One region of the Allorhizobium ampelinum S4 genome, then DNA from elsewhere that is predicted to be linked to it. Evidence: predicted binding sites of a transcription regulator. Region 1 holds the regulator's gene; each other region holds the start of a gene.
The links. The regulator PhoB, encoded in region 1, activates phosphate uptake and scavenging genes when phosphate is short. The targets are predictions, from matches to a motif close to TGTCATNNANCTGTCAT.
Positions count from the first base shown of each region.

Region 2: AVI_RS07395 (UDP-2,3-diacylglucosamine diphosphatase) is a predicted target of PhoB. The motif match lies at 1,945-1,961, and genes of this name have one in related genera.
Region 3: AVI_RS29680 (YdcH family protein) is a predicted target of PhoB. The motif match lies at 1,872-1,888, and genes of this name have one in related genera.
Region 4: AVI_RS13285 (Orn/Lys/Arg family decarboxylase) is a predicted target of PhoB. The motif match lies at 1,606-1,622, and genes of this name have one in related genera.

Region 1 is NC_011989.1:409,085-412,293, forward strand. It holds gene AVI_RS01960 (aspartate aminotransferase family protein) at 1-180, opposite strand, end outside; gene AVI_RS01965 (GcrA family cell cycle regulator) at 610-1,161, shown strand; gene phoB (phosphate regulon transcriptional regulator PhoB) at 1,266-1,949, opposite strand; gene phoU (phosphate signaling complex protein PhoU) at 2,310-3,017, opposite strand; gene pstB (phosphate ABC transporter ATP-binding protein PstB) at 3,061-3,209, opposite strand, start outside.
Region 2 is NC_011989.1:1,566,630-1,569,838, reverse strand. It holds gene AVI_RS07400 (ABC transporter permease) at 1-845, opposite strand, end outside; gene AVI_RS07395 (UDP-2,3-diacylglucosamine diphosphatase) at 1,033-1,893, opposite strand; gene AVI_RS07390 (NADP-dependent malic enzyme) at 2,075-3,209, shown strand, end outside.
Region 3 is NC_011989.1:3,050,913-3,054,121, reverse strand. It holds gene AVI_RS14545 (5-(carboxyamino)imidazole ribonucleotide synthase) at 1-856, opposite strand, end outside; gene purE (5-(carboxyamino)imidazole ribonucleotide mutase) at 884-1,384, opposite strand; gene AVI_RS14535 (YdcH family protein) at 1,401-1,604, opposite strand; gene AVI_RS29680 (YdcH family protein) at 1,945-2,118, shown strand; gene AVI_RS14525 (ArsR/SmtB family transcription factor) at 2,459-2,719, opposite strand; gene AVI_RS14520 (sulfite exporter TauE/SafE family protein) at 2,902-3,209, opposite strand, start outside.
Region 4 is NC_011989.1:2,794,163-2,797,371, reverse strand. It holds gene AVI_RS13285 (Orn/Lys/Arg family decarboxylase) at 1-1,561, opposite strand, end outside; gene AVI_RS13280 (3'-5' exonuclease) at 1,920-2,900, shown strand; gene AVI_RS29650 (DUF1127 domain-containing protein) at 3,072-3,209, shown strand, end outside.

The DNA of each region.
Region 1 (3,209 bases):
GCTTTTCAATGCCTCGACGAGATGCGGATGCGAGTGGCCGCAGGACGTCACGGCGACGCCGCCGGCAAAGTCGAGATATTGCTCACCTGTTTCAGTGTAAAGCCACGGGCCCTCGCCTCGCTCGAAACGCAGCGGCGCACGTGAAAACGTGTTGAACAGCGGCGTTGATGTCTGAGCCATGGCGGAAAATCCTTTCGAGCGGCTTTTTGAAGTCTCAATGAGTTTATAGGCTAACCACCGAAAAACCGGTGGAAAAAATCAAAAATGCCGCCTTTCGGCGGCATTTGCACTATTCCGGCTTCCGCCAGCGTTGTCAACAAAACATCGGGGCAAAGGCATTGCTCCGACATGTCCTTGCAAGCGCTGTTGAACAAACCGCCTCGATAAAAAATCGGTGGATAGCAAGTTGGGGAAAAGCCTGAAATTCGATTCACGATGATTCGGCGACTCTTGTCACGGAGTCAGGCTCACACTAGGTTAATAACGAATTACTACACTGCATGCGGCGGAAAAGTCACCAACAACACGAGGAAAGTTGGGTTCCGGAACCTTCCGGGACATGGATGATGGATTCCGCGTCAAGCGCGTGCACCAGGCGGAGATTGCGGCATGAACTGGACGGACGAGCGAGTTGAAAGACTCACGAAATTATGGGCCGAAGGCCTGAGCGCAAGTCAGATTGCGACGCAGCTTGGCGGCGTCAGCCGGAATGCCGTGATTGGCAAGGTGCATCGGTTGTGCCTTCCCGGACGCGCCAAGGCAGGCGGTCCCGCCGCGACACCAGCGCGCACACCCAAGCGGCCAGCGCCGTCCACGCCTCGTGCACCGAGTTTTGCCGCACGCACGCCTTCAAGCGCGCCGCGTCCTGCCGCGCGCACTGCTGCGGCGACCGCGCTGAACGAAGATCTCGACATGGATGTCACCGAGAACATGGCTGCTTTGCCGGTTCTCAACACCACCATTCTGCCAGCCTCGCGCCGTCTGTCGCTGACGGACCTGACCGAGCGGACCTGCAAATGGCCGGTTGGCGACCCGATGACCGACGAGTTTCACTTCTGTGGCTGCGACAGCCAGGACAATTCTCCCTATTGCAAATATCACGCGAAGCTCGCCTACCAGCCGGTAAACGAGCGGCGCCGGGCTGCTGCGAACGCGCGCTGATCTCTGCCCGTGATCTCCGATCGCATGTCATAAAAAAAGCGAGCCGCCCGGCTCGCTTTTTTCGTTCCACTGGGGTTTCGGTCCATAAAAACAGAGCAGCGATCTTATGCTTCCATCGAATAGCCGGCGCCGCGCACCGTGCGGATCACGTCCTGCATATTGGAAAAGTTGAGCGCCTTGCGCAGCCGTCCGACATGGACATCGACTGTGCGCTCGTCCACATAAATGTCATGGCCCCAGACGCCGTCCAGCAGTTGAGAGCGGGAAAACACCCGGCCGGGTGAGGTCATCAGGAACTCCAGCAGCCGGAATTCGGTGGGCCCGAGGCGCACTTCGCGGCTCTTGCGATGGACACGATGGGTTTCGCGATCAAGCTCGATATCGCCGCAACGCAGCAGGCTGGACAGAACTTCCGGCTTGGCGCGGCGCAGCATCGCCTTGACGCGGGCCATCAGTTCCGGCGTCGAGAACGGTTTGACGACATAATCGTCGGCACCGGTGGCAAGTCCGCGCACCCGTTCGCTCTCTTCGCCACGCGCGGTCAGCATGATGATCGGCAGGCGCTCGGTATCGGGCCGCATCCGCAGGCGACGACATAGCTCAATGCCGGAAACACCCGGCAACATCCAATCGAGGATCAGCAGATCCGGCACCCGCTCCTGCAGGCGAAGCTCGGCTTCGTCTCCCCGCAGAATGGTTTCGACCTCATAGCCTTCCGATTCCAGATTATAACGCAAAAGGACGCTCAGGGCTTCTTCGTCTTCAACGACGGCAATTTTCGGCAGCATTCGATCCCATACCTTCAATGAGAGAGTCTTCCCGCAAGCCTTTCCTTGTCCGCTCTGGCGAAAAAGAACACGGCAATACGAGAATTTCGATGTTTACAGCATGTTTGCGCTTCATGATGGCGCTCTACTGTGACTGGAAGGCTGGCCTGTCGCCACAGGTCGAACCTTCGGGTGAAGCCCCCACCCCATTTGGCGTCAGACGCTGAGCTGTCCGATGCCAATCTCCGTCATGGTTTCATACCGGCAGCCACAGATCATGGCTCTTGGTATGCTTTTCTTTGATATCTCAAGGTCTTGATGCCTTGAGATATCAACACGTCATGCAATGCGGGGATGGGTCAACATCCTCGCATTGTCATCTCAATCGGCGACCCCGAAAGCGGTCGTCGTGTCGTCCTTCGGGCGCTCACCCTCGGGCTGTGCGCCAGTGGCCATGTAATAGATGGTCTCGGCGATATTGGTGGCATGGTCGCCGATGCGCTCGATATTCTTGGCGCAGAACAGAAGGTGCGTGCAGGTGGTGATGTTGCGCGGATCTTCCATCATATAGGTCAGCAATTCGCGAAACAGCGAGGTGTAGATTGCATCGATCTCCTCATCGCGGTCGCGGATCGACTTGGCCTTTTCCGCCGAGCGGGTGGTGTAGACATCCAGCACTTCCTTGAGCTGGGTCATCGCCAGTTCCGAAAGATGCTCGATGCCGCGGGCCAGCTTGCGCGGCACGCCGGTGCCTTGCACGGCCATGACCCGCTTGGCATTGTTCTTACCGAGATCGCCGACGCGCTCCAGATCCGAGGCAATCCTGAGCGCACCGATGATTTCGCGCAGATCGGCGGCCATGGGCTGACGTTTTGCGATGGTGACGATCGCTTTGTCACCCACTTCGCGCTCGGCATTGTCCATGATCACGTCGTCGGAGATCACCTTCTGGGCGAGGGCGGCATCGGAATTGACCAGCGCGCGAACGGATTCACCCACCATCTGCTCGGCCAGACCGCCCATTTCCGAAATGCGGCGCATTAGATATTTCAGTTCCTCGTCAAAGGCGGTGTAGATATGCGCTGTCATGTTCTGATCCTTTAAAAAGATGCATTTTCAATCAACCGTCGGATCAGCCGAACCGGCCCATGATATAGTCCTGGGTCCGCTGGTCGTCCGGGTTGGTGAACATCTTGTCGGTATCGTTTTCCTCGACCAACTGGCCGAGATGGAACATTGCCGTGCGCTGGGACACACGAGCGGCCTGCTGCATCGAATGCG
Region 2 (3,209 bases), 1.2 Mb from region 1:
AGCGCCGCAAAATTGGCGATAACCGTCAGAAGCGGCAGTGCAATGACCAGAGCGACGATACGCGGCAACACCAGAACGCCGATTGGGTTGAGGCCGATAACCTTCAGCGCATCCACTTCCTCGCGCATCTTCATCGAGCCGATTTCAGCGGTGATGGCGCTGCCCGAACGGCCAGCGATCATGATGGCGGTCAACAGAACGCCGATCTCGCGCAATTGCAGAATGCCGACCAGGTCGACCACGAAGACTTCGGCGCCGAAATAGCGAAGCTGGAAGGCGCCCTGCTGGGCGATGATCGCCCCGATCAGGAAGGACATCAGCAGGATGATCGGTACCGCCCGAAGACCCATATGGTCCAACTGATTGACGATGGAAGCAATGGACGCCCGCCCGCCGCGTCTTTCCTTGGATTGCGTGCCACGCACCGCCGAGCCGAGCACATAGCTCATGGCCAACACGTCTTCAAACAGGCTGACGCTCATCTTGCCAACCGGCTCTAACACCCGCTGGAAGAAGGGGCGGCGATCCACGACCTTTTCTGGCAAAGGCGGCTGTTCGGGCAGCGCGGAAATCAGCTCCCGCATCGCGTCGCTGCCACCGACAATCTGCACATCGCCCTGCTTGGAAGCGGCCAGCTCGATGCGGCGGATGATCCAAGCGCCGGATGTATCAAGACTTGAAATGCCGGTGATGTCGATCTCGACATGGCCGTTCAACGTTTCGCGCAGTTCCAGCAGTTTTGGAATCACGGTATCAACCGTGGTATTGCGCCACGAACCACTCAGGCGAAGCCGCTGCCCGGCCTCCCCTTCCAGCTGTTCGGCATCGACCGTGGCATTGTCCATCTGACCGGAACTCAAAACGTATACACTTTCAAAGCCATCACTCAGAGAGTGGGCAAGCCGCCATCGGCTTGATGCTGACGACTATATATCGTTCCCGCGCGACAATTCCACTGATCTTTGCGGGAAAAGTGTCGATCAACCTATGGGCAACACTTCGGTCCACAGGCTTTTGTCACCTATAACCATTTTAGGCGTTGCAGCGTGCCGCCTGCGTTTCTGTTCCAGCGGGGTTTTCCACCGGAAAAATGCGAATCGGCTCCGGCGGACCCAGCAGGCGCGGTTGATCAGCGGCATTATAGCGCGTACCCCATTCGATCAATTCGAAATGACCGTCATGATGTTCGGCCACCGCAGTGCAGCTTTCCACCCAATCACCGGTATTGATGTAATGGATACCGCCGACATCCTCCATGACAGCATGATGGATATGGCCACAGATCACCCCATGCACGTCGTTGCGGCGCGCTTCGTCGGCAACGACTTTCTGGAATTCTCCGATAAAATTGACCGCATGCTTGACCTGTAGCTTGGCCCAGGCAGAAAATGACCAATAGGGCATGCCCATCCGGCGGCGGACAGCCGCCAGAACCACGTTGATGGCAATCGCCATGTCATAAGCCCAGTCACCCATATAGGCGAGCAGGCGCGCATTGCGCACCACCACATCGAACTGGTCGCCATGCAGAACCAGATAGCGCTTGTTATCCGCCGTCTCGTGAATCATCTGGTCCAGCACTTCGATTCCTCCAAAATGGGTTCCGGGAAAACCCCGGAGGAATTCGTCGTGATTTCCGGGGATATAGACAATTCTTGTCCCCTTGCGCGCCTTGCGCAGCAATTTCTGCACCACATCATTACAGCCCTGAGGCCAATACCAGCTGCGTTTCAACCGCCAGCCGTCGACGATATCGCCAACCAGAACGATGGTGTCGGCATCGTAAACACGCAGAAAATCCAGCAAAAAATCAGTTTTTGCGGCCTTAGAGCCGAGATGCACATCCGAAATGAAGAGGGTTCTCACATGTCGCGTTTCGGTTTCGTCGCTCACGGGAATGGTCCTTTACGATCAGCTTTGGCATGCTCTCAAAATCAGACTCGTGTTTCAGGATGATGACACGGGCAACACACCGATGGGCTGCAATTGCCATGCCCACCAGAAATATGTTCTGGTCCGTGGAACGATTTGTTGTAAGAGATGGGAAGAGTTGAACGATGAAGCGGCAAGAAGCATGACCGACGACAAAACCAAGACGAATTCGCCCGCCTCTGGCGATCTGGACGAACAGGCTCTGTTCTACCATTTGCATCCCCGCCCCGGCAAATTAGAGATCCAGGCAACCAAGCCGCTGGGCAACCAGCGCGATCTGGCGCTTGCCTATTCCCCGGGTGTTGCGGCTCCCTGCCTTGCGATTCGCGATAATCCACAAGCCGCTGACGATTACACGGCCCGCGCCAATCTGGTCGCGGTGATTTCCAACGGCACCGCTGTCCTCGGCCTCGGCAATATCGGCCCGCTGGCCTCAAAGCCGGTCATGGAAGGCAAAGCCGTCCTGTTCAAGAAATTCGCCGGTATCGATGTGTTTGACATCGAGGTCGACGCCATGACTGTCGATGCCATGGTCTCCACCGTCGCCTCGCTGGAGCCGACCTTCGGCGGTATCAACCTTGAAGATATCAAGGCGCCGGAATGCTTCGAAATCGAGCAGCAATTGCGCGACCGGATGAATATTCCGGTGTTTCACGATGACCAGCACGGCACCGCGATCATCGTCGCCGCAGCCATTCTGAACGGCCTTGAACTGGCCGGTAAAACCATCGGCGACGTCAAGATCGTCGCGTCAGGCGCGGGTGCCGCGGCTCTTGCCTGCCTCAACCTTCTGGTTGCACTTGGCGCGAAACGTGAAAACATCTGGGTTCATGACATTGAGGGCCTGGTCTACAAGGGCCGTAACGAGCTGATGGACCCCTGGAAAGAGGTCTATGCCCAGGAAAGCGACAAGCGGGTGCTTGCTGAAAGCATCGGCGGTGCAGATGTATTCCTCGGCCTGTCCGCTGCGGGAGTCCTGAAGCCGGAACTGCTGGAACAGATGGCGCCAAGCCCGCTAATCATGGCTCTGGCCAATCCAAAGCCCGAAATCATGCCGGAACTGGCGCGCACTGCCCGTCCCGACGCGATGATCTGCACCGGCCGGTCGGACTATCCCAACCAGGTCAATAACGTTCTCTGCTTCCCTTATATCTTCCGGGGCGCTCTGGATTGCGGCGCGACCACGATCAACGAAGAGATGAAGATGGCCGCTGTCAAGGCCATCGCAGCACTCGCCCGCGAAGAAGTCTCAGAGGTGGCAGCCAGGGCCTATACCG
Region 3 (3,209 bases), 1.1 Mb from region 1:
TATGTTGTTCGAATTGCGAGATCACGCAGGCCGCTTCCGTCCAATGGCCGGAATTGTGGACCCGAGGGGCCATTTCATTGGCGATCAGGCTGCCATCGGCCATCAGGAACAGTTCGAGCCCGACCACGCCGACATAGTCGAGGCCGGTCAGCAGCTTTTCCGCCGCACTTTTGGCCGCAGCGGCGGTCTGCGGCGAAATCGACGCAGGCACGGTGGAGGTGTGCAGGATGCCGTCGCGGTGAATATTTTCAGCCGGATCGTAGCAGGCGATTTCGCCTGATATCGAACGGGCGGCGATGATCGAGATTTCCCGCGCAAACGGCACGAAACCTTCGAGAATCAGCGGCACGGCACCAAGCGCCTGATAGCCGCCGCTGGCATCGTCACCCTTGCGATAGACCCGCTGGCCCTTGCCGTCATAGCCGAAGCGGCGGGTTTTCAGCACGCCTTCGCCACCGAATTCGGCCAATGCCTGCTCCAGGTCCGCCTGGCTGTCGACGGTGCGAAACGGGGCGGTGGCAATGCCATTGTCGTTGAGAAAGCGCTTTTCGCTCAACCTGTCCTGGGACACGGCAAGTGCCTTGGCTGGGGGGTAGACCGGCACGCTGCGCGCCAGGGCTTCGGCGGCGGCGACCGGCACGTTTTCAAACTCGTAGGTGACCACGTCGCAACTGGCGGCCAGTTCGGCAAGGGCTGCCTCGTCAGCGTAATTGGCTGATATCTGCCGGTTGGCAACCTGGGCGGCCGGACAGTCGGCCTGCGGTTCCAGCACGATGGTCTTCAGCCCCAGCCTTGCTGCGGCCATAGCAAGCATGCGGCCAAGCTGGCCGCCGCCGATAATTCCAATGGTCTTCACGCGTGTGATCCGTACAGTTTATAAGCCTCAGGGAGCTTCGTCGGTGGGATAGTCGGCAACGGCGGCAGTCTGATTGTCTGTCCAGTCATCCAGCCGGTCGGCGAGATCGGCATCCTGCAACGCCAGAACTCTTGCTGCGAGCAGGGCGGCATTGACAGCGCCAGCCCGGCCGATGGCGAGCGTTCCGACCGGAATACCGGCCGGCATCTGCACGATGGAATAAAGGCTGTCGAGGCCGGACATGGTTTTTGACTGCACCGGCACGCCGAAAACCGGAAGCGCTGTCATCGAGGCGACCATGCCGGGCAGGTGGGCGGCGCCGCCAGCTCCGGCAATGATCACCTGGAAGCCTTCGTCGCGTGCACCCTTGGAAAAAGCGACCATGCGGTCGGGGGTGCGATGGGCGGAGACAATGCGTGCCTCGTAGCTGACGCCAAGTGCGTCCAGGGTGTCGGCAGCGTTCTTCATGGTTTCCCAGTCGGACTGGCTTCCCATGATGATGGCGACGGGCGGTCTTTCATCCTGCATCGGCGGCACCCTTTTCTCAGGCAATGATATCGGGAATGAGCTGGTCTTCCAGTTTGGTCAGCCTGTCCTTGATGGCAAGCTTTTTCTTCTTCATCCGCTGGATCCGCAAGGCGTCGCAGCCGACCTGAACCATGGCGTTGATCGCAGCATCATAATCCTCGTGTTCCTGACGAAGGCGTGCGAGTTGAAGCCTTGTATCCGCGTGGTCCTGATCCGGCATCGTCTGTCCCCATCTTGTCGCTGGCTGCATCTATTTCTGATGCATGGTGGAATGGCGCAAGCTCCTATCACCAAACGTCGGTAACGGGAAGTTAGCCCTTTCGCATAATTTCATCGGCATTGGCCGCGTCTTTTAACCAATCAATTTCCCTTGCGTTTAGAAAGGCCTAACGCAAGGAGGCGACCCGATATGGGAAGTATCACCTGTGCCAACATGAAATTGCCCTCATAAATTCAGGTTTTCGCCTTAGACATCGGCGTAAGATCGTGTCACACTCCTGTCGCAAACCAAGAAGCTCCAGCGATGGATGCTGGAGGTTGAAAAGGAAGGATAGAATCAAATGACCATTCAGGCTCATATTGAATCGCTTGCCAAGAAGCATGGAGTTTTGGAGGAGAAACTACATGCCGCCCTTTCCTCTCCCTCGACCGACGACAAGGAAATTCTGGAACTCAAGCGCCTCAAATTGCGCCTCAAGGATGAAATGGAGCGCCTGAAGTCGACACGACATTAGAGGCTGGATGATGCCTCCTTGAATCGGGCCCGATTTGAGGACTTCATCCAGTGAACAGGCCCTTTGCATCGGCACGTGGCGGATTGTTTGCTATAGCGTTCCGCCGCTGTCTTGATACTCTATCCCAGATCCAGGAGCGCTAAACCATTGCCGCTCTTGACCGAGAACAGGCTCCGAAGCGCCGATTGCCTTCGGGGCCTTTTTCGTGGGCTGTTTTCGCAAGTCGAATCATGCGGTGCTATAAACGATTGGGAACGCCAGAGGCGCTGTGGCGAACGAAATATTCGCGCCTGCTATGACGATATTGGCACGCCGGTCCCTATGCGAACCGATCCCACCGTCAGTTCCAGAACTGGTCCAGCCACAGGTTCAGCCGGTTGAAGCCGGAATGGTTGACCGAATAGATCCGCTTGGTGCCCTGGGTGGCCACTGTCACCAGATTGCAATCCAGCAGGGCCTTCAAATGTTGTGAGACGGCCGGCCGGCTGATCGGCAGGCCCTTGGCCAGATCGTTCACCGTGCGCGGTGCACGGCGTAACTCTTCCAGCAAATGGCGTCGGTTGGGATCGGCAATGGCCGAGAATGGATCGATTGTCGTCATATGCGCAAGCTATGATACATCCTGCCGTCCGGCAAGCGCAATTGTGCGATGCGAAAATGCAATTTTATCGGGATTTTGATTGTCGTCAATTTTACAATCTCCCTCCAGTCGCAAATGTCTTATCCCAAGTCTCGAGATATTTGCAAAAGCAATCCGATGCCAATCTTCAATCGCTCATTGGATTACAGGAAAAACAAACCGTCCCAAAACAGTTTCAGCCCGGCAATGAGCGTCATGGCATAGATCAGCGGATAGAAGGTCTGCGCTTTCATCCGACGCACCACCATGGCACCGGCCATGGTGGACAGCAGCGCCACCGGCAGCAGGCTGAGAGACAGGGTGAAGTTGCTGAAATCCAGCTGGCCGAGCGCGATATAGGGAATGACCTTGATGGCGTTGAGGCAGGCAAAAAACCGCACGCTGGTACCGGTATAGGTCTTTGGATCGAGCTTTAACGGCAGGGCATAGATTTCAAACGGCGGACCGCCGG
Region 4 (3,209 bases), 1.3 Mb from region 1:
CAATGCTCTCCCATGGCACGTCGTGCGAGGCACCGGGGCTTGCAACATCAGGGATCAAGACGCGATCCGGCACGAAAGGCTCGAAGAACCAACGGCGCTCTGCACGCGGCTCCTTGTCCTCGAATTCCCTGCGTACGGCGCGCATCTTCTTCCTGAGTTCGATCCCGAGGCGGATCGTATCGTCCCACAGCACCTCGCCGGAACGACCCTTCATCATCTGCGCGCCGACGTCGAGCGAGGCGAACAGGGGATAGAAGGGCGAAGTGGAGGCATGCTGCATGAAGCTCTCATTGAAGCGCCGGTGCTCCACACGCCGCTTTTGCCCGGTAATATGGCGATCCTTCATGTGGATCTGCGACGCCTGCGAAAAGCTGGCGAGCTGCTTGTGCGTGGACTGGGTGGCGATGATGCCCGGGGAATCCGGGCCAAGATTGGCGAGCCCCATGGCGAACCGCCCCGCATAGAGCGGGTGAAACTTCATGAACCCGGCCCAGGCCTCGTCGAAGAGGATGTAGTCACAGAGATGACCGATCGATTTCAGGATCATCTCGGCATTGTGGATCGTGCCGTCATAGGTGCACTGCTCGACGACGGCAACACGGAATGGCCGCGGTTTCTGCCAGGCGTCAGGATCCTTCACCAGGGGATTGGCGCGAATACGGGCGCGCAGCGCGGTCTCGTCCAGTGACGCGTAGTCGATCGGGCCGATGAGACCATGAGCGTTACGCGTGGTCGGCAGGTAGATGGGAATGCCACCCGATATCATCAGGGCCCCATGGTGCGCAGCCTTGTGATTGTTGCGGTCGAACAGCACGAGGTCGCCATCCGTGACAAGGGCGGAAAGCGCGACCTTGTTGGAGGTAGATGTTCCGTTCAACACGAAATAGGTCTTCTCGGCGCCGAAGATCTTTGCCGCTTCCTTCTGTGCCGCAAGCGCCGGCCCCTCATGAGTGAGGAGGTCGCCGAGGTCGAGCACGGAATTGTCAAGGTCGTCGCGGAAGACCGCTTCGCCGAGATGCTCCATGAACACGCGGCCGATCGGGCTGCGGCTGTAGAACACGCCGCCATTGTGCCCGGGACAAGTCCAGAGATGGTTACCTTCCTCTGCGTAATCCACGAGCGCGCCGAAGAACGGCGTTTTCAGCGTTTCCGCATATTGCTTCAGACGGCTAATGAGGTTCTTCGCGATGAAGGCGGGCGTTTCCTCCGACAGGAAAACGTAACCATCGATGAAGTCGAGCACCTCGACCGGCACGTCCTCGAAACGCTTTCCACGGATCAGGAGGATGATGGGAAAATCCAGCCCGCGGCGGCGCATCAAGTTTATGAGGTGAGAGGTCTTGCCTTCGAGCCCCTTTTTGCCCCAATCGACCATCATACAGCCGATGGCGGCATCAGTCTGAACAACGATCTCTGCGTCGTCCAGATTGCGGGCACGCACCACTTCAAAACCGGAACGCTCGATCTCCTGAATGATCTGTTTGTAACGAACGCCTTCCAAATCCTCGCTGTCGAACGAGGGTGTGGCGAACAAGAAGTTGAAGCGTCTGAAATAATCCATGCCAGCATCCAAAGTTGATCGAACGAAAGCTGTCGCCTTATTTTATGACGGGGCTGTGACAACGGCGATGCGCTACCACTGGCGTTCGTTCAAAAGGTCAATGGAGAGCAAAGCCTGAACACGGGAATGCTGAACACGGGAATGCGTGAATAGTCTGCCGAGAGGGCTACTGGATCTCACGAAGACCGGAGACTGATCAGGTCGTCGCGGCAGGGAAGGGAGGACTCTGTCGCGATCGGCATGCAGTTGCACGTTAGGCGTTCTTAACTTAACGACCCAAAATGCTCCATTATGATTGAACTGCCGGTCCCACCGTGTTTGAACGGCGGCAACCGGCGACGAAGTGATGGCGATAGAAATGACAGAACAGTTTGACATGTTTTCGGGAGAGGTTTCGCGCGATCGGCTCGCTGTTCGTGCCAAATCAAGACCCGTGAAGCCTGAGCAGCTGGTCGCTTCCATGAGTGAAGAGGAGATGGTTCGCCATTTGTCGGAGACGGGCCGCTACCGCATCCTCACAAAACTTATGCCGCGGGAGGTCGTACCGTTCCCACGCCCGGAATTCCCGCTCAAAGGCATCATCCTCGACACCGAGACCACGGGCTTGAATTGGCGCAAGGATGAGATCATCGAGATCGGGCTGATCGCGTTCACTTTCGATTCCAATGGAAACATCGGTGACGTGACCGAGGTCTATGGCGGGCTTCAGCAGCCAAGCATGTCTATTCCCGCTGACATCACGACGCTCACCGGCATCACCGACGAGGTGGTCGCCGGTCAATCGATCGATATGGAGGTCGTCCAGGCCCTGATCGAACCCGCGGATTTGGTGATCGCCCACAATGCCGGTTTTGACCGTCCATTCTGCGAGATGTTGTCTCCGATGTTTGCGGGCAAGGCCTGGGCCTGCTCGAATGCTGAGATCGATTGGTCGTCACGGGGATATGAAGGCACCAAGCTTGGCTATCTCATCGGGCAGGCGGGTTTCTTCCACGAGGGCCATCGTGCGGTTGACGATTGTTTCGCGCTCCTGGAGGTTCTCGCAAGGGACAATGATGGAACGGCCTCCACCGCTTTTGCTGAACTCTATCAAGCAAGCCAGCGATCGCGTGTCCGGATCCTTGCCGAGAATAGCCCCTTTGACATGAAGGACCACCTGAAAGCGAGAGGCTATCGTTGGTCTGACGGAAGCGACGGTCGTCCGAAATCCTGGTGGATCGAAGTCGATGAACAGGCGCTAGACGAGGAACTCTCATACCTGCGAACCGAAATCTACCGCTATCCCGAGGCAGATCCACCGATCAAACGCCTGACTGCCTTCGACCGTTTTAGGGCTTGATGCAATCGCTTTGATCAGTTTCCGAGAAGACCAATGCTTTGAGTGCATGGCTGACCTCAGACCTTGTGTCTTATCGACGGGCGGGCAAGGGCCTATATTCCAATTATCGAAACGACGTTGGAACCAAGGCAAGGTTGCTGGCGTCAAGAGACCTCACGAAAGGGGATCATCATGAACGTAGCACGCTCTTTCAACAATTGGCGCAAGTATCGTCAGACCGTTACCGAACTGGGTCGCATGACCACCCGTGAGCTGCAGGATCTGGGCATCAATCGCGCTGACATCAACAGCGTTGCCCGCCAGTCGGTT